One region of the Aminipila butyrica genome, then DNA from elsewhere that is predicted to be linked to it. Evidence: predicted binding sites of a transcription regulator. Region 1 holds the regulator's gene; the other holds the start of a gene.
The links. The regulator HrcA, encoded in region 1, represses chaperone genes, less so after heat shock. The targets are predictions, from matches to a motif close to TTAGCACTCNNNNNNNNNGAGTGCTAA.

Region 1 (9,886 bases):
ATCCTCGCCTCTGTTGACCGTAGCCCGCATAAGGGAATAGTTCGGATCCTTTTTGTTCAGCCAGTAAAACTCGTCCAATACGGACGCGCCCTCGGTCTCCAAAGAAGGAATCGACCGAAACAAATCCCACAAACATTCAAAATGGTTTTCCATCTCTCGGCCTCCACGGATGATAAACCCTTTTTCCTGATCTCGGATACCGTCACAGGCGCCTCCCGGCAAAGACAGTTCCTCTAAAATATGGATTCGCTCCCCCTTCATCTGTCCATCCCGAACCAGAAAGCAAGCAGCCGCCAGAGAGGCCAACCCCGACCCCACCAGATACGCCGATTTGTTGTCTACTCCCTGGGGCTTCTCCGGTTTGGCAAAGGCCTCATAATTTCCATTGCTATAATACATATTACTACCTCCAACCTCTTATGGTTTATAATGTAGATTTATTTATCACATAATATAATATCACAAACTATATTTTTATTCAAAATATTTATACTATTATACCAAAAAAATTTCTAATTTATTCCGGCAGTCCGGTCGGCCAAAAGAAAAACAGGTGCAAAGGAAAACCTTCACACCTGTTTTTTATTCCGTATATCTAGCCGTTTTATTGCTAAAAATTTTTTTCTTTCATTTAAAGAGGTCTTTCATCTTATCCGAAAAGCTCTTTTTCTTTCCATGATTTTCGTTGTCCAGAATATCGCCCAGTTCTTTAATCTTCTTTTTCTGATCTGCGTTTAACTTGGTTGGCACTTCTAAGACAACTTTCACGTACAAGTCACCCATTCTGGCGGTTTTCAGCCCTCTAATGCCCTTCCCCTTTAAGCGGAACACCGTACCCGGCTGGGTTCCCGCCGGAATATTGTAGGACACCTTTTCACTCAAGGTCGGTACGGTGATATCATCACCCAAAGCAGCCTGAGCATAAGAAATCGGCATCTCCAGCCATAAATCTTGACCATCTCGTTTAAAGAGACTGTGTGCTCTTACCCGAATCACGACATATAAATCGCCATTTGGCCCTCCGTTGGTCCCTGGCTCTCCCTGTCCCCGGATGGAGATGATGGAATCATTGTCTACCCCTGCCGGGATATCCACGGAAATCGTCACCGTCTTGCGGACCTTTCCGCTGCCACTGCACTCCGTACAAGGGGTCTCAATGACTTGGCCGGATCCACCGCAATTCTGGCAAGTGTTCACACTTTGGAACTGTCCAAACGGAGTCCGCTGAGTGGTCCGCACTTCCCCTGTACCATTACAGGTCGGACAGGACTTCTTAGACGAGCCTTCTGCCGCTCCGGACCCGTGACACTTCTCACACTCAACGTATTTCGTCAGTTTAAGTTGCTTCTTGGCACCAAAAGCAGCCTCTTCAAAGGAAATAGCCACCTCCTGCTGCAAATCCCGGCCCTTCATCGGTCCATTTCGCCGTCTGGAGCCCCCACTGCCGCCGAAGCCGCTGAACATGCCTCCAAACATATCGAATATATCTTCAAAACCGCCAAAGCCTGCGCCGCCGCCAAAACCTGCACTTGGATCTACGCCGGCATGACCGAACTTATCGTACTTACTCTTCTTGTCAGGGTCGGAAAGAACACTATACGCCTCGTTTACCTCTTTAAATTTTTCTTCAGCTTCCTTGTTATCAGGATTCTTATCCGGATGATACTTCATGGCCATCTTTCGGAATGCACTCTTTATCTCACTCTCGCTGGCGCCCTTCTGAATCCCAAGGACTTCATAATAATCTCTCTTATCTGCCATTTTTTCTCTCCACTCTGCATTCAATTCAGATTAACCGATGATAAGCACTCCCTGCTGGAAGGAGTGCTTATCTTCAACGTTTTAACCGTATCAATATTACCTTATGCAGGTTCATATGTCAACTATTTGTCTTCATCCACCACTTCATAATCGGCGTCAACTACGTTGTCGTGTTTCGGAGCGTCTCCCTCAGGTGCTGCTCCGCCCATACCGCCTGCCATGTTTGGATCAAAGCCTGCTGCTCCGCCCTGCTGAGCGGCCTGAGCCTGCTGATACATCTTGGCTGAAATCGCGTGGAACTGCTCGGTTAGCTTGTCGGTCTTCTCTTTAATCTCTTCCAGATTGTTAGCCTCCAGAGCCTTGGACAGCTCATCCTTGGCTGCTAAAATGCTGGCCTTTTCATCTTCGGATAAGCTGGCATCCAGGTCTTTCAGATTCTTTTCAGTTTCATATACCAGAGTTTCTGCTCTGTTGCGAACTTCAATCTCTTCCTTCTTCTGCTTGTCATCTTCAGCAAACTGCTCTGCTTCCTTAACCTTAGCCTGGATTTCTTCCTCAGAAAGCTTGTTAGAGGATGTGATGGTAATCCGCTGTTCCTTGCCTGTACCCATATCCTTAGCACTTACATTAACGATACCGTTGGCATCGATGTCGAAAGTAACTTCAATCTGCGGAATGCCGCGAGGAGCAGGTGGAATACCGGAAAGCTGGAAGCGTCCTAAGGTGATGTTTCCTGCCGCCATCTCTCGTTCACCCTGCATTACGTGAATATCAACAGCAGTCTGATTGTCCGCAGCAGTAGAGAATACCTGGCTCTTCTTTGTAGGAATGGTAGTATTTCTCTCAATAAGCTTGGTGGCAACGCCGCCCAGTGTCTCGATGGACAGGGAAAGTGGTGTTACATCCAACAATAATACATCATTTACCTCACCAGTCAGTACACCAGCCTGAATAGCAGCACCAACGGCTACACATTCATCCGGGTTGATGCCCTTGAACGGTTCTTTTCCAGTCACCCGCTTTACAGCATCCTGAACCGCTGGAATTCGAGTGGAACCGCCTACCAGAATAACCTTAGCGATGTCTGCATTGGTCACGCCGGCATCCTTCATCGCCTTCTGCATCGGCTCAATTGTTCTATTTACTAAATCAGAAGTCAGCTGATCGAACTTAGCTCTGGTGATATCCATATCCATATGCAGCGGACCATCTGCACTTACAGTGATAAACGGCAAGTTGATGTTGGCAGTCTGCGAGCTAGACAGCTCTTTCTTGGCCTTTTCTGCTGCTTCCTTCAATCTCTGGTGTGCCATTTTGTCACTTCTCAAGTCGATACCGTGCTCTTTGCCAAAGGTATCAGCCATGTAGTCAATGAGTACTTTGTCGAAGTTATCGCCGCCCAGCTTGGTGTCGCCGTTAGTAGCCAGCACTTCAAATACGCCATCGCCCAACTCCAGGATGGATACGTCGAAGGTACCGCCTCCCAGGTCATATACTAAAATCTTGTGATGTCCATTATCCTTATCCAATCCATAAGCCAAAGATGCAGCTGTCGGTTCGTTGATGATTCGCTTTACATCTAAACCGGCAATCTTGCCAGCGTCTTTTGTGGCCTGCTTCTGAGCGTCTGTAAAGTAAGCTGGTACGGTAATAACCGCTTCCGTTACCTTTCCGCCCAAGTAGCTTTCCGCATCAGCCTTTAGCTTGCCTAGAATCATCGCTGAAATATCCTGTGGTGTATACTGTTTTCCGTCAATTTCTACCTTGTGGTCGGAACCCATGTACGTCTTGATGGACGCAATAGTCCGATCCGGGTTAGTGATGGCCTGTCTCTTCGCCGTTTCACCTACTAGACGTTCTCCACCTTTGGTGAAGCCTACCACTGACGGTGTGGTTCGATTTCCTTCTGCGTTAGCTATTACTACAGGCTCACCGCCCTCCAGAACAGATACACAGGAATTTGTAGTCCCTAAGTCTATACCTATTACTTTTCCCATAATATATTACCTCCCTAATTTGCGACCTTGACCATGCTTGGCCGTATTACTTTACCATTTAATTTGTATCCTTTTTGTAAGACCGCTGTTACAAGGCCGCTTTCGTGCTCTTCACTGTCTTCGGTCATTACAGCATTGTGAAAGTTGGGATCAAATGCTACTCCCGTTGCTTCGATTTCTTCTAATCCGCTTTTTTCCAGTACCCCCTTGAAAATCTTAAATATGTTGTTCATACCCTGAACAAACCCTTCCTCGCCCTCGCCGTGAGCAAGTGCTCTTTCAAAGTTATCTATCACATCAAGCAATTCTGAAACGATTTTCTCGTTTGCATATGCATAAATGTCACTTTTCTCTTTTTCTGTTCTTCTTTTGTAATTCTGGAAGTCCGCCATCAGCCGCAAATACTTCTGTTCGCTCTCTTCAGCCGGAACATCCTCTGTCTCTGGTTCAACTGCCACCTCTGGGGCCTCCGTGTCCTGAGCTTCGCTTTCCTTTGTATTAGCTTCCCCTGTTGCCTCTGTTCCATCCGCTTCCTGCGCTTCCAGGATATCCACATCCTTTTCGGCTGCGGTCTTCTGCTGGTTAATCATCGTCCTCACTACCTCCTGTCAGTTTAAAAGTGTTATTCAAATTTTCGGTTATATACTCGATAACAGAAGTTACCTCGTCGTATTTCATTCTGGTGGGACCAATCACACCGATTTTCCCGATCAGTTTGCCGTCTATGTGGTATGTGGCGGTAATCAAACTACAATTCTGCATCATGTCATCTGCATTTTCATTTCCAATCGTAATAATCACGCCGTTTTCCCGATCAATCAACTTTTTAGTAAAGTCTTCTTTCTTGTTCAACAGCTCTAGAAATACTTTCGCCTTGTCGATGTCATTGTATTCTGGTATGGAAAAGATGTTGGTCAATCCATCCATATACAAATCGACGTTGAGCATTTTTTCTAGGGTTTTCATAAAGTTTGGCATAATGTTCTGTGCCAGCATGCCCATGGCTTCTAAATCCGTCTCAAAGGAGCGGATAATATCCACCGTCAAAGCTTCGCTGATGGTCTTACCTCTAAAGTTATAGGTCATAGATTTGGATAGCAGCTCCAAATTTTCCCTAGTGTAAGCCACCCGAATCTTCAGTGCCGTGTTAGACACTTTACCACTTTCCGCCACAATCATCAGCACCACGGTGCTATCGTCTACAGGCAGAACATTAACAAACCGCAATTTATCCTCATCGGTCTTGGGAGTCATCGCAAAGGATGTCAAGTTGGTGATTTCAGACAGCAGGCTGGCCGCATGCTGAATGGTTCTTTCAAACTCCGACATATCGCTTTGCAGCTTCTCTGAAATAATCTGTTTTTCCTCCAAGCTCAATTCCTTCTTGCTCATAAGCTCGTTTACATACAGCCTGTACCCTTTGTCAGAAGGTACCCTGCCGGCTGACGTATGAGGATGGGTCAAAAATCCCATGTCTTCCAAATCGGACATTTCATTGCGAATCGTAGCTGGACTCACACCTAACTCATACTTCTTTGAAAGGGTTCTGGATCCAACCGGTTCACCAGTGCGAATAAAATCACCGATGATGGCCTGTAATATTCTCAATTTTCTTTCGTTTAAATCCATCTTGCTCACCCTTTCTTTGTTAGCACTCACGTCGCATGAGTGCTAACTACATTTTTAATTTAACACTCTTATGGTGTAATGTCAACACTTCTTGCAAAAAAAGATATAATTTTTTGATTTTGTCCTTGCCGTTTATCTACCAATATAAAAGTCGGCTAGGTCAAAGAAATTCTTTGGGCCTTGCCGACTTTTACAGTTACTGATTATCCGTGTTCTTTTACTTATTTTTCTTCCCCAAATAAGCTTCCTGAATGGTTGAATCCGCCAGTAGCTCTTTTGCGCTGCCTGAGGCGGTAATAACCCCCTGTTCCAGCACATACGCTTTATCCGCTACCGAAAGTGCTTTAAAGGCATTTTGTTCCACCAGCAGCAGCGTTTTACCCATCTGTTTAATTTCTACGATAATCTCAAAGATAGTGTTGATTAAGAGCGGTGCTAAGCCTAAAGATGGTTCATCCAGCATGATTAAGTTTGGATTGGACATCAATCCCCTGCCCATAGCCAACATCTGCTGCTCCCCGCCTGACAACGTACCGGCAACTTGTTTTTCCCGTTCTTTTAATCTGGGAAAAAGGTGATACACCCGCTCAAAGTCTTCCTGAATCCCCTTCTTATCCGTCCTAAGATACGCACCCATTTTTAAGTTTTCGTGCACAGAGAGGTTGGCAAAGATGATACGTCCTTCCGGTACCTGACAAACTCCCGCCTTAACCACTTTATGAGCCTGTCTGGGAAGGTTCTGGTCTTCATAGATTACATCTCCCTGATATTTGACCATACCGCTGATAGCATTTAATAAGGAAGATTTACCTGCACCGTTTGAACCGATGATGGTAACAATTTCTCCCTGCTGGACATCGATGGAAATTCCCCGGAGAGCATGAATACCACCGTAGTGCACATTAAGATTGTTTACCTTCAACATGAATGTCTTCCTCCTTCCCCAGATATGCTTCGATTACCCGCTTGTCGTCCTGTATCTCATCCGGCGTACCTTCCGCCAAGGCTTTACCAAAGTTTAATACAAAGATTTTATCGCACAGTCCCATGATTAAATCCATGTGATGTTCAATGATGAGGACAGTCAGATTAAAATCATCTCGTATCTGCCGAATCAGCTCCATCAGCTGAATGGTCTCTTCTGGATTCATACCTGCTGCCGGTTCATCTAAGAGTAACAGCTTTGGATTTAAAGCTAAGGCTCTGGCGATTTCCAGCTTTCGCTGCATGCCGTAAGGCAAATTTGCCGCTACCATATCCCGAACTTCCCACAGTCCCATGAGCTGAAGCAGTTCAGCGGTCTTTTGATTCAACATTTCCTCCTGCTTGCAAAAAGAACTAGCCCAGGGCAAGGTTGCCTTTAAGATTGGCAGCTTCCTGGGAAGCACCGATTGAAGAAGGCCATAGCTCCCCGAACGATGACAGGCAGTCAATACGTTCTCAAAGACACTGAGCTTCTTAAAAAGCCGGATATTCTGAAAAGTTCTGGTAATACCTTTCTCCGCAATTTGATAAGGCTTTAAGGGCTTCCAATTAAACCGTCTTTTAACACCATTTACAAAACCTTTTCCATAAGGATCGGCACTTGCTATGGAATCACCATAAAATAAAATCTCTCCCTCACTTAGTGTATATACTGCGGTAATTAAATTAAAAATAGTGGTTTTTCCGGCTCCATTGGGGCCGATCAGGCCAAAGATTTCACCTTCTTTTATGGTAAAGCTTACATCTCCTACCGCCGTCAGGCCACCAAACCGCTTTGTAACATTTCTCATGGTCAAAACGTCGGTCATCCTTCTGCACCTCCTTCTGGAGCATTTATCGCACTTTGGCCCTTTTTCTTTCCAAACTTCCTGAAGAAACGAATAATGCCTTTGAGGCTGAATTCCATACCACCCAACATTCCCTGAGGTCTTGTAATCATAATGATGATAACGGCCGCGCCATATACCACCAATCTCCATTGAGCAAATTCTCGGAGAAGTTCTGGCAGGAAGGTCAGTATAAAGGCACCGACCACACTTCCGGTAATGCTGCCCAAACCTCCGAAGATTACCATAATAGTCATTTCTGTAGACTTAGTCAGCTGGAACATGAGAGGCTGTATAAAACCCAGGTAATGGGCCCACAGGGCTCCTCCTATTCCTGCATAAAGGGCTGAAATAGCCAGAGATGTCATCTTATAGTGAAATACGTTGATGCCAATGGCCTGGGAGGCCAATTCCTCTTCTCTTACTGCAATCATATTTCTTCCATGCCTGGACTTAATCAAAAATGCCATGGCGGCTATGCCTATGATATTGATGATGACTACCTTGGCTAAAGTAGTCTCTAAAGGAATTCCCGGCAACCCTCTAGCCCCGCCGAAGTATTGCAAATTATCGAATATTAAACGCACTGCTTCCCCAAAACCAAGGGTCGCTATACAAAAGTAATCCCCTTTTAAATTTAATGTAAAATATCCGATAAATAGCGATGCGACCATGGCTGCAATACCGCCCAGCAGCAAAGCGGCGTAAAAAGGAATACCGAAATTCATGGTACAGATTGCTGAAACATACGCACCGATGGCCATAAATCCTGCATGGCCAAAAGAAAAGAGCCCGGTGAAGCCCGTCAGCAAAGACAGGCCTAAAACTACCATCAAATTGATACCTACTAAAATCAAGATACCTTCGATGTAAAACCAACTGAACATAGAAAGTACCTCCTCTACGCCTTATCTTCCGTAATCTTTCCCATGATACCACTAGGTCGGATTACCAATACGACAATAAGTAATGTAAATGCAATCAAGTCCCTGTATTGAGAAGCAATGTATGCCGAGCTTAAGGTTTCAATCAACCCCAAAAGCAGACTGCCCACCACGGCACCAGGCAAGCTGCCCAGACCTCCAAATACAGCAGCAATAAAGGATTTATTTGTAATCACGCCTATTTGCGGATATACCGTATACTTCATCCCGAAGAGCATACCTGCTATACCGGCCAGCATACCACCCAGCAGAAAAATAACAAAAATGATACGGTTTACATTTACCCCCATTAGATTACTTCCCCTAGAGCTATAGGAACAAGCTCGAATAGCCAAGCCTACTTTGGTTTTTTCAATGATAAAGACCAAAATGGCCAAGCTGATTGCCGCAATAACAAACATCAGCACATCAATTCGGCTCACGGAAATACTGCCGAACGTAAAGGGAATGGGATTAAAAATCTGAGGATAAGTTTTAAAAGTTGGGCCGATGGTCGCAATAACTAAATTCTCCAAGAATATGGAAGCGCCCATAGCCGAAATGATAAAATACAAGGAGGGTGCATTCCTCTTTCTAAGAGGACTGTATGCTACCTTCTCCAATACCACAGCGATTAACCCGGCTCCGAAAGCCGCAATAACCAAAGCTCCTAAAAATGACATGGGTAATAAATGCAATGCGTATAAACCAATATAGGCCCCTAACATGATGACTCCGCCATGAGCAAAATTGGAAAAGTTTAAAATACTATATACCAATGAGTATCCTACCGCCATTAGTGCATAAATGCTTCCAATAGACAGACCGTTTATCAACTGTTGTAAAAATACACTCACCTGCAAATCCTCCTAACACTTTGAGTAAAATAAGGCAGTTGGAAAACTGCCTTATTTAATTCTCTTTTACTGGCCAAAGGCACTAATTTGCACCATACTTCTGCATAAAGGCGTATTCAAATTCACCGGTTTCAGGGTTAAGCTGAATCTTCTGAATGGCAGCTTCTTTTCCTTCTGGATTATGAGTTTTTTCGCCAAGCTTTATGGTTCCTGTCACACCCTTAACCTCTACCTGAGTCAACGCATCTGTTATCGCCTGAGGATCAGCATTTCCTGCTTTTTCAATCGCTGCCAATAATACTTTATAAGCATCATGCACCATGTAGCAGTTTATTTCTGGAGTCGTGCCGTATTTTGCTATGTAAGCCTCTGTAAGCGGTTTTACGTCTGGGTCATTGTAGTCAAAATGATTAACTACATAGCTTCCCTCTAAAGAATTTCCAGCCATCTCAAACAACGTGTCTGAAGGCCAGCCGTCTCCACCCATCAAGGTTGCTTTGATACCCAGGTCTCTAGCCTGATTGGCACTTAAAGCGACTTCCTTATAGTAGTAAGGCATCAGAATTACTTCCGGGTCTGCTTTTTTAATCTTAGTCAACTGAGGTCTGAAATCCGTATCGCCAGCTTTAAAAGCTTCTTTTGCAACGATAGTTCCGCCCTTTGCTTCAAAGGTTTCAATAAAGTACTGCATAAATCCTTGAGAATAGTCACTAGCTACATCATATAAAATTGCCGCTTTTTTATATTTTAAAATATCTGCTGCATATCCGGCAGCTACAGCACCCTGATAAGGGTCTGTAAAACATACCCGAAAGTTGTACTCATTTACGGAGCCGTCATCGTTGACCGTAATTTTAGGATTTGTAGCAACCGTGGCAATATCAGACACTCCTGCGGACTCCAGTACA
Region 2 (9,886 bases), 1.0 Mb from region 1:
AAGTGCGGGAATCCAATCTGCCGGCTCAGAAGTTGTATACGGAATTGGATTTTAAGCCAGCGGGCATCCGCAAGGGTTATTATCATGATAACGGCGAAAACGCTGTTATCATGTGGCGGGGCCGTGAATAAAAGCGCCAGCCTTTGACATACTAATACTATTCTTCCAGAGGTTTCTTGGAAAATAAGGCGGGAGAAAAAATAGTATGCCGGAGGTAGGTACATGATCCGATATTATGGAGATAACAAAAACGTCAGCGGTCGCTATCACAGCGAAAGCGATGATTATTACGATGATATGACCAATCCTGTGTCTCATTGCAGCCGCTTTGAGAGACGACATGATTTCAACATGTTTAACATGTCGGATTACATGTCCTGTGAAAATTGCAGACACTTATCTGCGGACGACCGCTGCATCGTCCGGGGGATTCAACGGTCGGGAGAATGGAATGAAAGACGGAAAATTTTTAACCATGGGAATTGAATCCAGCTGTGATGAGACCTCGGTGGCCCTCCTTTTGGAGGGACGCCAGGTTCTCTCTAATGTGATTTCTTCCCAAATCAAGGTGCATCAGGTCTTTGGGGGGGTAGTGCCGGAAATCGCTTCCAGGCATCACCTGGAGAATATCAATCAGGTGACGGAAGAGGCGTTGAATCAGGCAGGAGTTACCTTAGATCAGGTGGATTTGATTGGTGTTACTTGCGGCCCCGGTTTGGTGGGAGCGCTGCTCATTGGACTGGCTTCGGCCAAGGCTTATGCCTTCGCCAAGGATATTCCGCTGGTGGGGGTGCACCATATACAGGGGCACATCAGTGCCAATTACATAGAATATCCGGAATTGGAGCCGCCTTTTATGGCCTTGGTCGTTTCCGGCGGCCACACGAACATTGTGGAAGTGCGAGACTACAATGGATTTCAGGTTCTGGGTGGTACGAGAGATGATGCGGTAGGGGAGGCCTTTGACAAGGTGGCTAGAGTGCTGGGCCTGGGATATCCAGGTGGGCCTCGAATCGACAAGCTGGCCCGAGAGGGCAATCCTCAGGCCGTTCCTTTTAAGCGGGTATTTTTGGAAAAAGATAGTTATGATTTCAGCTTCAGCGGTATTAAGACCGGGGTGTTGAACTACTTAAATTCGGAAAAGCAGGCGGGACGAGAGGTCAATCAGGCTGATGTAGCCGCCAGCTTTCAGCAGGCGGTGCTGGACGTAATTGTGAAAAAGGCAGTGACGGCGGCTAAAACGATGAAAAAAGATAAGTTGGTTCTGGCCGGGGGTGTGGCTGCCAACAGCAAGCTGCGAGAGATGCTGGAGGAACAGTGCCGGAAAAACGGCATCCAACTGTATCGACCTGCACCGGTGCTCTGTACGGACAATGCAGCCATGATTGCCTGTGCAGCTTATTACAAATATAAAGGAGGCTTTGTTAGTGATCTGACTCTGGACGCTTATCCAAATCTTCCCTTGACAGCGCTGCAAGAGTAAATGAAATGAGTACAAGTAATGGAGATATAAGATGATTATACTTTCGGCAACGAATATTGCAAAGTCCTACGGAGTTGACATAATACTGAAAGACGTCTCCTTCCATGTGAATCAGGGAGATCGAATAGGTATCGTAGGCAATAATGGTGCGGGAAAGACCACGCTGCTGAATATTCTCTGCGGAGAGATGCCTTACGATAGCGGAAATATCTTTATTTCTGCCAATACCACGGTAGGCTACTTAAAGCAGAGTGCCAATTTTAACACAGACAATACCCTTATGGAAGAGGTCACCGCTATTTTCAGCCATGTGGCGGACATGGAAGCGGAAATGGCGGCTTTATCTCATGAGATATCGGAAAAGTCTTCTAAAGGTGAAAATGTAGAAAAATTGCTGCATCGGTACGACGAGCTGATGGAAGCTTATAACCGAAGCAACGGATATAGTTATAAAAGCGAAATAACAGGCATATTAAATAGCATGGCATTTACGGAAAACTTCTACGACAAAAAGATTTCCATGCTCAGCGGCGGCGAGAAGACGCGACTGGCTTTGGCCTGCCTGTTGCTGAAAAAGCCGGATTTGCTATTCCTAGACGAACCGACCAACCACTTGGATATTGGAACCTTGAAATGGCTGGAGCAGTATCTAAAATCGTACAGCGGCACCATTGTGCTGATTTCTCATGACCGGTACTTCTTAGATCAGACGGTAAACCGCATCTTTGAGGTAGAAAACCACAAGCTGTATACATACCAGGGAGGATATTCCACCTACGCAGAGAAAAAGCGCCAGCGGCGAGAAGAAGAACTGCGGAAGTATGACGGGCAGCAGAAAGAAATTGCCCGTCAGGAGGAAATTATCCGCCGATTTAAGCAGCATGGCACAGAAAAGCTGGCAAAGCGGGCGCAGTCTAGGGAAAAGCGGCTGGAGAGGCTGGAACTGGTAGAAAAGCCAGAAGCCTTGGCCGGCAAGATGAAAATTCACTTTAAGCAGGAGTTTAAAAGCGGCAACGACGTGCTCTTTGCTGAGGGACTGGAAAAGGGGTTTGGCTACGGCCAGCGGCGGAAAGAACTTTTTCGAGGAGTAGACCTGGATATTAAGCGGGGAGAGCGCATTTGTATTGTTGGTGCTAACGGCGTGGGCAAGACCACACTGCTGAAAATCCTTATGGGGGAGCAGGATGCCGATGGCGGACGACTAAAAATCGGTCACAACGTAATCTTCGGGTACTACGATCAGGAGCAGCAGAACCTAAATCCCGCCAACACCGTCTTCGACGAAATGAAAGATTCCTACCGACTGTATACGGATACGGAAATGCGCAGCCTTTTGGGTCGATTTCTTTTCCGCAACGAAAGTGTCTTTCTCAACGTAGGCACTCTCAGCGGCGGGGAGAAAGCCCGGCTGTCCCTGCTGAAACTCATGCTGTCAGGGTCCAACGTGCTGGTATTGGATGAACCCACCAACCACTTAGACATCAATTCCAAAGAAGTCTTTGAAGATGCCCTGCTTGATTTTCCCGGCACCGTTATCGTTGTATCCCATGACCGGTACTTCCTAAACAAGATTCCCACTAGGATTCTGGAACTGGAGACAGAAGGAGCCATGGATTACTTGGGATCCTACGACTATTACATGGAAAAAAAGCAGGAAATTGAATCGGGCAAAAAGTATCTGAACCAGTTGAGCACAACCCAGGGAAGTGCTGGAGCTCAAAACATGGAGAATGCAGGAAGTGGGGAAGAGAACCTGGATGCAGGAGCTAATTTGAGCGCCAGCGAACAGCGGAGAATCAACAAAGAACTGGAGGCCAAGGCTAGAAGGCGAGAGCGGGAGCAGAAGCGGCTGGAAGACGAAATTGCGGCCCTGGAAAAGGAAATTGCTGACTTAGAGGCAGAAATGTGCAAAGAAGAAATATTCAGCGATCACCTGTTGCTGGCGGAATACCACGACAAGAGCGAAAACTGCAAGAACAAGCTGACAGAGACCTACGATAGTTGGTTGGAATTACAGGAAGAATAGCAGCGAAAACGGCCAAGTTGTTTGAAAATTGCGCCGGATTATGTTAAATTTTATACAAATTTTTTTAAAATGCACTTGCATATCCTATAACAGTAAATTATAATGAATTTTAGTCAATAGGACATAAAAAAAACGAAATGAAATCTATAGAGATATATAGTTTCTAAAGTGTGGAGGTTAATTAAATGACATTTGACAAGATAAAGGAAATTATCATGGAACAGCTGAGCGTAGATGAAGCACAGGTTTCTCTGGAAACTCATCTGATGAAGGATTTGGAAGCAGATTCACTGGATGCTGTGGAAATCATCATGGCTATCGAAGATGAATTCGATATCGAAGTTCCCGACGAAGACGCAGAAAAGTTCCAGTCTGTGGGCGACATCGTAAAGTATGTTGAAGAAAAACTGAACTAGTTGTCAGATGAAAGCCCGCAAGATGCGGGTTTTCGTTATTCAGCACTTATCCGTACTTAAAAGATAAAGGGCGGGTTGGAGTATAAGGAAGTCTTTTAGTTGCGCCAAATGGCTGGAAGTCGAGTGAGAAGGAAATCGTGCGTATATGAAAAAAGGTTCAAAAATATCAAATGCAGTCATCAAGCGTTTGCCCCGATACAGAAGATACCTCAATGAGCTTCACAAAAAGGGTGTGGACAAGATCTCTTCCCGAGAATTAAGTGATTTGATTGGCTATACCGCTTCTCAAATCAGGCAGGACTTGAACAATTTTGGCGGCTTCGGCCAGCAGGGCTACGGTTACAATGTAGAGGCCCTGTACAACGAGATCAGCAGCATCTTGGGGCTGGACAAGGAATATAAGATGGTCATCGTAGGAGCAGGCAATCTGGGCCAGGCCATCGCTAATCACACGTCTTATTACAAGGCCGGTTTCGTGGTTTATTCCCTGTTTGAAGTCAATCCAAAGCTAATCGGTATCAAGATTAATGACATCGACGTACGGGACTGTGAAGAACTGGTGGCTTATATCGAAGAAAATAAAGTGGATATCGGTATCATCTGCACGACGAAGGATGCCGCCCAAGAGGTGGCAGACAAGATGGCCTTTGCTGGTGTGAAGGGTATCTGGAATTTTGCGGCAGTAGATTTGGAGATGCCGGAATCGGTAGCGGTAGAAAATGTTCACCTAAGTGACGGTCTGCATTCTCTGGCTTACCACATTAATCGGAATCACCATGAACGGGTTGAATCCTAAACCCATTAAAATATCATAGAAAAAAGAAAATAACCGTTTCCTTGGAAACGGTTATTGGTTATAGTAGAACTTGTACTAAATTAACCTTCTAAAATGCAATCAACAGGGCACACATTGGCACATGCGCCACAGTCAATACAAGTATCTGCATTGATAACTCTAGCGTTGCTCTCTTCAGAAATAGCTTCTACTGGACATTCTGGTTCGCAAGCTCCGCAGTTGATGCAAGCATCTGTAATTTTGTAAGCCATGGTATGATCCTCCTTATTTTTTAGTGCTTAAAAGCTATATAGATTATAGCAAAAGGAAAAGGAGAAGTAAAGATGAAAGTTTATTCTCTTGTAGGAAAAAGCGGAACGGGAAAGAGCTATCAAGCCATGTCCCTCTGCGGGAAAAAAGACATTTCTGCCATCATCGACGATGGCCTTTTCATATATGAAAGCCGGATTTTGCAAGGCCAATCAGCTAAAAGACAGTCTACGAAGATTGGAGCCATCAAGACGGCTCTTTTCACAGATGAAGAGCACCGGGCTTCCGTAGCGGAGAAAATCCGTGAGGTAAACCCAGAGAAGCTGTTAATCTTAGGTACTTCCACGGGAATGGTGAAGAAGATTGCGGAGCGACTGGAATTGCCGGAGATTGAGGAATGGATTTTCATTGAGGACATCACCACAGAGGCGCAGAGAAAGGCAGCTCGAAAACAGCGGGTGGAGTTGGGTAAGCACGTAATTCCGGCACCCGCAGGGCAGCTGAAGATGGACTTTTCCGGGTACTTCCTTCATCCCATCCGTATGATAAGAGGCTTTGGCTTCGGCAGCAAAGATAATTTTCAGGAACGGTCTGTGGTGCGGCCGACGTACAGCTATCTGGGAGAATTTTTTATTTCTGACAAGGTGGTCAACGATATTGTCTACTATCTGGGACGAAAAAACAAGGGGGTACATTCTGTCCTGCGTGTGCTGACGCAGAACACAAAAACAGGGGTAAGCTTGACTGTACTGGTCAACATGAAGTATGGCAATCAGGTCATGGAATGTGCCAGAGAACTTCAGCGGGAAATTGCGGAGCACGTAGCCGCCATGACGGCCTTTCACATCCACTCGGTGGATGTAGAGGTGAGGGGGCTGGTGTAGAGTCGAAATGCAAGCAAATTTCCTGTGGCCAGTTGGAGAGGGGAGGAGAGAAAAGCGAATGGTAGTTCGAGAAAACATTAGAGATTTTAATACCGATCATATATTTGACTGCGGTCAGTGCTTCCGCTGGGAACGGGAGGCAGACGGCAGCTATACCGGAATCGCCTTCGGGCGGCCGGTCAATATTTGTTTTGAGCCCTACGAAGAAGGGGGCGCGGCCGGACGGTTGACCGTGGAAAACGTCGAGGAAAGCGAATTTACTTCCTATTGGCAGGACTATTTGGATTTAAACCGGGATTATGGGCGGATTAAAGAGGCTTTGGCGGATCAGGACGAAATCATGGGCCGAGCCATCCAATCTGGACCGGGCATCCGAATCCTGCGGCAGGAGCCGTGGGAAACTGTAGTCTCCTTTATTATCTCACAGAATAACAATATTCCACGAATAAAAAAGTGTATCCAAGGCTTGTGTAGTCAGTTTGGGCAGCCAGCCGGCAGCTTTCGGGGCAAAGACTATTTTTCTTTCCCCACGGCGCAAACGCTGGCGCGGCTCACAGAAACGGACTTGGCCTCTATTAAATTGGGGTACCGGGCAAAATACATTATTGAAACAGCTCGTCAGGTAGCGGCGGACCGGGCTATAGCTGTGGGAAAAACCGAAATCCTTACCTTGGACAGGCTGGCCGAAGCAGAGCTGGAACAGGCATATCAATACCTGACCAACTTATGCGGGGTGGGTCCTAAGGTGGCCAACTGTATCCTTCTATTCGGATTAGGCAAACACGAGAGTTTCCCTATCGACGTGTGGGTTCGCCGGGTCATGAGTCGGCTGTACGGGATGGAGGAAAAGGATTTAAAAGCTATGAACGCCTACGCGGCCAGTCACTTCGGCAGCCACGGCGGTGTGGCGCAGCAATATCTCTTCTATCATATTAGGCAGGAAGAGAACAAATAGACAAGGAGTTGATATACATATGCTTGGACCCATTGTGAACGCCGCTGCCATCATTTTATGCGGGCTGGGGGGAACTTACGTCATAAAGGGCGTGCCGGAACGGTTTGAAAACCTAGTGATGAAAGCTGTGGCACTAGCCTTGATTTACATTGGTATTTCTGGAGCTTTAGAAAATCAGCGAGTGATGGTTCTCATTCTCAGTTTGGTCCTGGGTGCTGTCCTTGGGGAAGCGATGAATATCGATCGGCAGATGAATCGGTTTGGTCTATGGGTGGAAAAGCGGTTAGGGTTTTCTGAAGGAGGCTTTGCCAAAGGCTTTGTATCAGCCTCCATTCTCTTTTGCACCGGTTCTATGGCTATCGTTGGCGCCCTGGAAAGTGGGTTGCAAGGAGATCACGAAATGCTTTTCGCCAAAGCAATCTTGGACGGGATTATTGCTATCGTCTTTGCTTCTCAGATGGGGGCAGGGGTGGCCTTTTCTGCCCTGCCGGTACTGCTCTACGAGGGCGCTATTACTTTGGGTGCCACCTATATGAGGGATTGGCTGACCGAGGAGATTATCACAGAGATGTCAGCAGTGGGCAGTCTGCTCATTGCCGCAATCGGGTTTAACTTCATGGAGGTCAAAGAAATTAAGGTCGCCAATTTAATTCCTGCTATCTTTCTGCCGTGGCTCTTCATAGGACTAGAGAGCTTATTTTGATAAGATTACATAAATATTATTATGTGCACAACGTGAATAGACTCGTTGTGCTTTTTTCTGCTCTGCTATTTACACTTTTTGCCTATAAAATCAAAAAAACTATTGACTTTGCAAAAGATTCGTTTAAAATATAATTAGCACTCAGGAATGATGAGTGCTAACAAATTGTAAAACATAAATTTTATAGATATCAAACGGGAGGTATAGAAAATGAGTTTTGGAATCAAGCCGCTGGGCGCTAGAGTAGTGATTAAGATGGTTGAAGCCGAAGAGAAGACAAAAAGCGGCATCGTGCTGGCCGGTCAGGCTAAGGAACAGCCTCAGATTGCTGAGGTAATCGCTGTAGGCCCTGGAACAGAAGAAGAAAAGATGGAAGTGAAGGCCGGCGATAAGGTGGTATTCGCTAAGTACGCAGGTACAGAGATTAAGTATGAAGGTGAAGAATACATCATCATGGGTCAGAAAGACATTTTGGCAGTTGTAAAATAAGAAAGGGGTAATAAAGATGGCTAAGGAATTACATTACGGAGAAGACGCTAGAAGAAAATTGCAGTCAGGTGTAGATCAGCTGGCTGATACAGTGAAGATTACGCTGGGACCTAAGGGCAGAAATGTGCTGATTGAAAAGAAGTTTGGCTCCCCGCTGATTACTAACGACGGTGTAACTATCGCCAGAGAAATCGAACTGGAAGATGCCGTAGAGAACATGGGTGCACAGCTGGTAAAGGAAGTTGCTACCAAGACCAATGACGTGGCTGGAGACGGTACGACTACAGCTACCCTGCTGGCTCAGATTATTATCAAAGAAGGCTTTAAAAACGTGGCAGCCGGTGCAAACCCAATGATCCTCAAGAAGGGTATTCAGGGTGCCGTAGATGTAGCCGTAGATGAAATTAAGAATATCTCCAAGACTGTTGAAAGCAAGGGCAGCATTGCTCAGGTAGCTTCTGTTTCCGCGGCAGATGCTAACATTGGTGAACTGATCGCAGAGGCCATGGAAAAGGTTGGCAAGGACGGTGTTATCACCGTGGAAGAATCCAAGTCCATGGGTACGACTTTGGAAGTAGTAGAAGGTATGCAGTTTGACAGAGGATACCTCTCCGCCTACATGGTAAACGATACAGAAAAGATGGAAGCTAACATGCAGAACCCGTACATCCTGCTGACAGACAAGAAGATTTCTAATATCCAGGAAATTTTACCAATCTTAGAGCAGATTGTTCAGCAGGGCAGAAGACTTTTAATCATTGCAGAAGATGTAGACGGCGAAGCGCTGGCTACTTTGGTAGTGAATAAGCTGAGAGGGACTTTCGACTGCGTAGCAGTAAAGGCTCCGGGCTTCGGTGACAGAAGAAAGGCCATGATGGAAGACATCGCTGCCCTGACTGGTGGTACAGTGATTTCTGAAGAAGTGGGCTACGATTTGAAGGAAGCTACTTTAGATATGCTGGGAACAGCCGCTTCCGTGAAAGTAACAAAGGAAAATACGGTTATTGTGGATGGCGCTGGCGATGCAACAGAGATTCAGAACCGCATCAAACAGATTAAGCACCAGTATGAAGAATCCACTTCCGAATTTGATAAAGAAAAGCTCCAGGAAAGACTGGCCAAGCTGGCAGGCGGCGTAGCCGTTATTCAGGTAGGTGCAGCGACAGAAACAGAGCTGAAGGAAAGAAAGCTTCGCATTGAAGATGCGTTGAACGCAACGAAGGCAGCCGTAGAAGAAGGTATTGTAGCCGGCGGCGGTGTAGCTCTAGTGAATGCTATTCCGGCTGTTCAGAAGTACGTAGAGACATTGTCTGGCGACGAAAAGACAGGCGCTGCTATCATCATGCGGGCTTTGGAAGAGCCAGTTCGTCAAATCGCTGAGAATGCTGGATTTGAAGGTTCTGTCATCGTGGCAGAAGTGAAGAACAATAAAGCAGGTGTAGGCTTCAATGCTTCTACAGAAGAATATGTAGATATGATGGAAGCTGGGATTGTAGATCCGGCTAAGGTAACCCGTTCTGCATTGCAGAATGCGTCCTCCGCATCTGCTATGCTACTGACTACAGAAGCTGGCATTGTGGACATCAAGAAAGATGAACCACCTATGCCTCCAATGGGCGGCGGTATGCCAGGCATGATGTAAGCCGAGCAGACTTCACTCATCAGGTAAAGGAAATGAAGGCGTATTGCAGTCCAACTGCAATAACCTTAGAAAAGAAAATAGTCAAATAAAAAGATGGTCTGGTTACAGGCCATTTTTTTGTGCTAGGGTAGAAAATATTAACTTTTATATGAAAAGTTTTTTATATCGAACAAAATACCTCATACCGATAAATTTCCAGAGCGTAGCTCTCAAATGTACGACAGGTGTACGGACACTTGCCAA

Region 2: a site for HrcA is predicted at 7,647-7,673, ahead of Ami103574_RS14300 (co-chaperone GroES). Genes of this name have one in related genera too.

What each region holds. Positions count from the first base shown of each region.
Region 1 is NZ_CP048649.1:2,011,161-2,021,046, forward strand. Features, by position in the region: gene Ami103574_RS09535 (oleate hydratase) at 1-399, opposite strand, end outside; gene dnaJ (molecular chaperone DnaJ) at 628-1,761, opposite strand; gene dnaK (molecular chaperone DnaK) at 1,884-3,758, opposite strand; gene grpE (nucleotide exchange factor GrpE) at 3,773-4,348, opposite strand; gene hrcA (heat-inducible transcriptional repressor HrcA) at 4,341-5,387, opposite strand; gene Ami103574_RS09560 (ABC transporter ATP-binding protein) at 5,605-6,312, opposite strand; gene Ami103574_RS09565 (ABC transporter ATP-binding protein) at 6,290-7,180, opposite strand; gene Ami103574_RS09570 (branched-chain amino acid ABC transporter permease) at 7,177-8,085, opposite strand; gene Ami103574_RS09575 (branched-chain amino acid ABC transporter permease) at 8,100-8,978, opposite strand; gene Ami103574_RS09580 (ABC transporter substrate-binding protein) at 9,061-9,886, opposite strand, start outside.
Region 2 is NZ_CP048649.1:3,027,087-3,036,972, reverse strand. Features, by position in the region: gene rimI (ribosomal protein S18-alanine N-acetyltransferase) at 1-131, shown strand, start outside; gene Ami103574_RS14345 (hypothetical protein) at 223-486, shown strand; gene tsaD (tRNA (adenosine(37)-N6)-threonylcarbamoyltransferase complex transferase subunit TsaD) at 452-1,483, shown strand; gene abc-f (ribosomal protection-like ABC-F family protein) at 1,515-3,509, shown strand; gene acpP (acyl carrier protein) at 3,695-3,925, shown strand; gene Ami103574_RS14325 (redox-sensing transcriptional repressor Rex) at 4,071-4,721, shown strand; gene Ami103574_RS14320 (4Fe-4S binding protein) at 4,802-4,972, opposite strand; gene Ami103574_RS14315 (Asp23/Gls24 family envelope stress response protein) at 5,045-5,854, shown strand; gene Ami103574_RS14310 (DNA-3-methyladenine glycosylase family protein) at 5,913-6,809, shown strand; gene Ami103574_RS14305 (DUF554 domain-containing protein) at 6,829-7,512, shown strand; gene Ami103574_RS14300 (co-chaperone GroES) at 7,723-8,001, shown strand; gene groL (chaperonin GroEL) at 8,018-9,643, shown strand.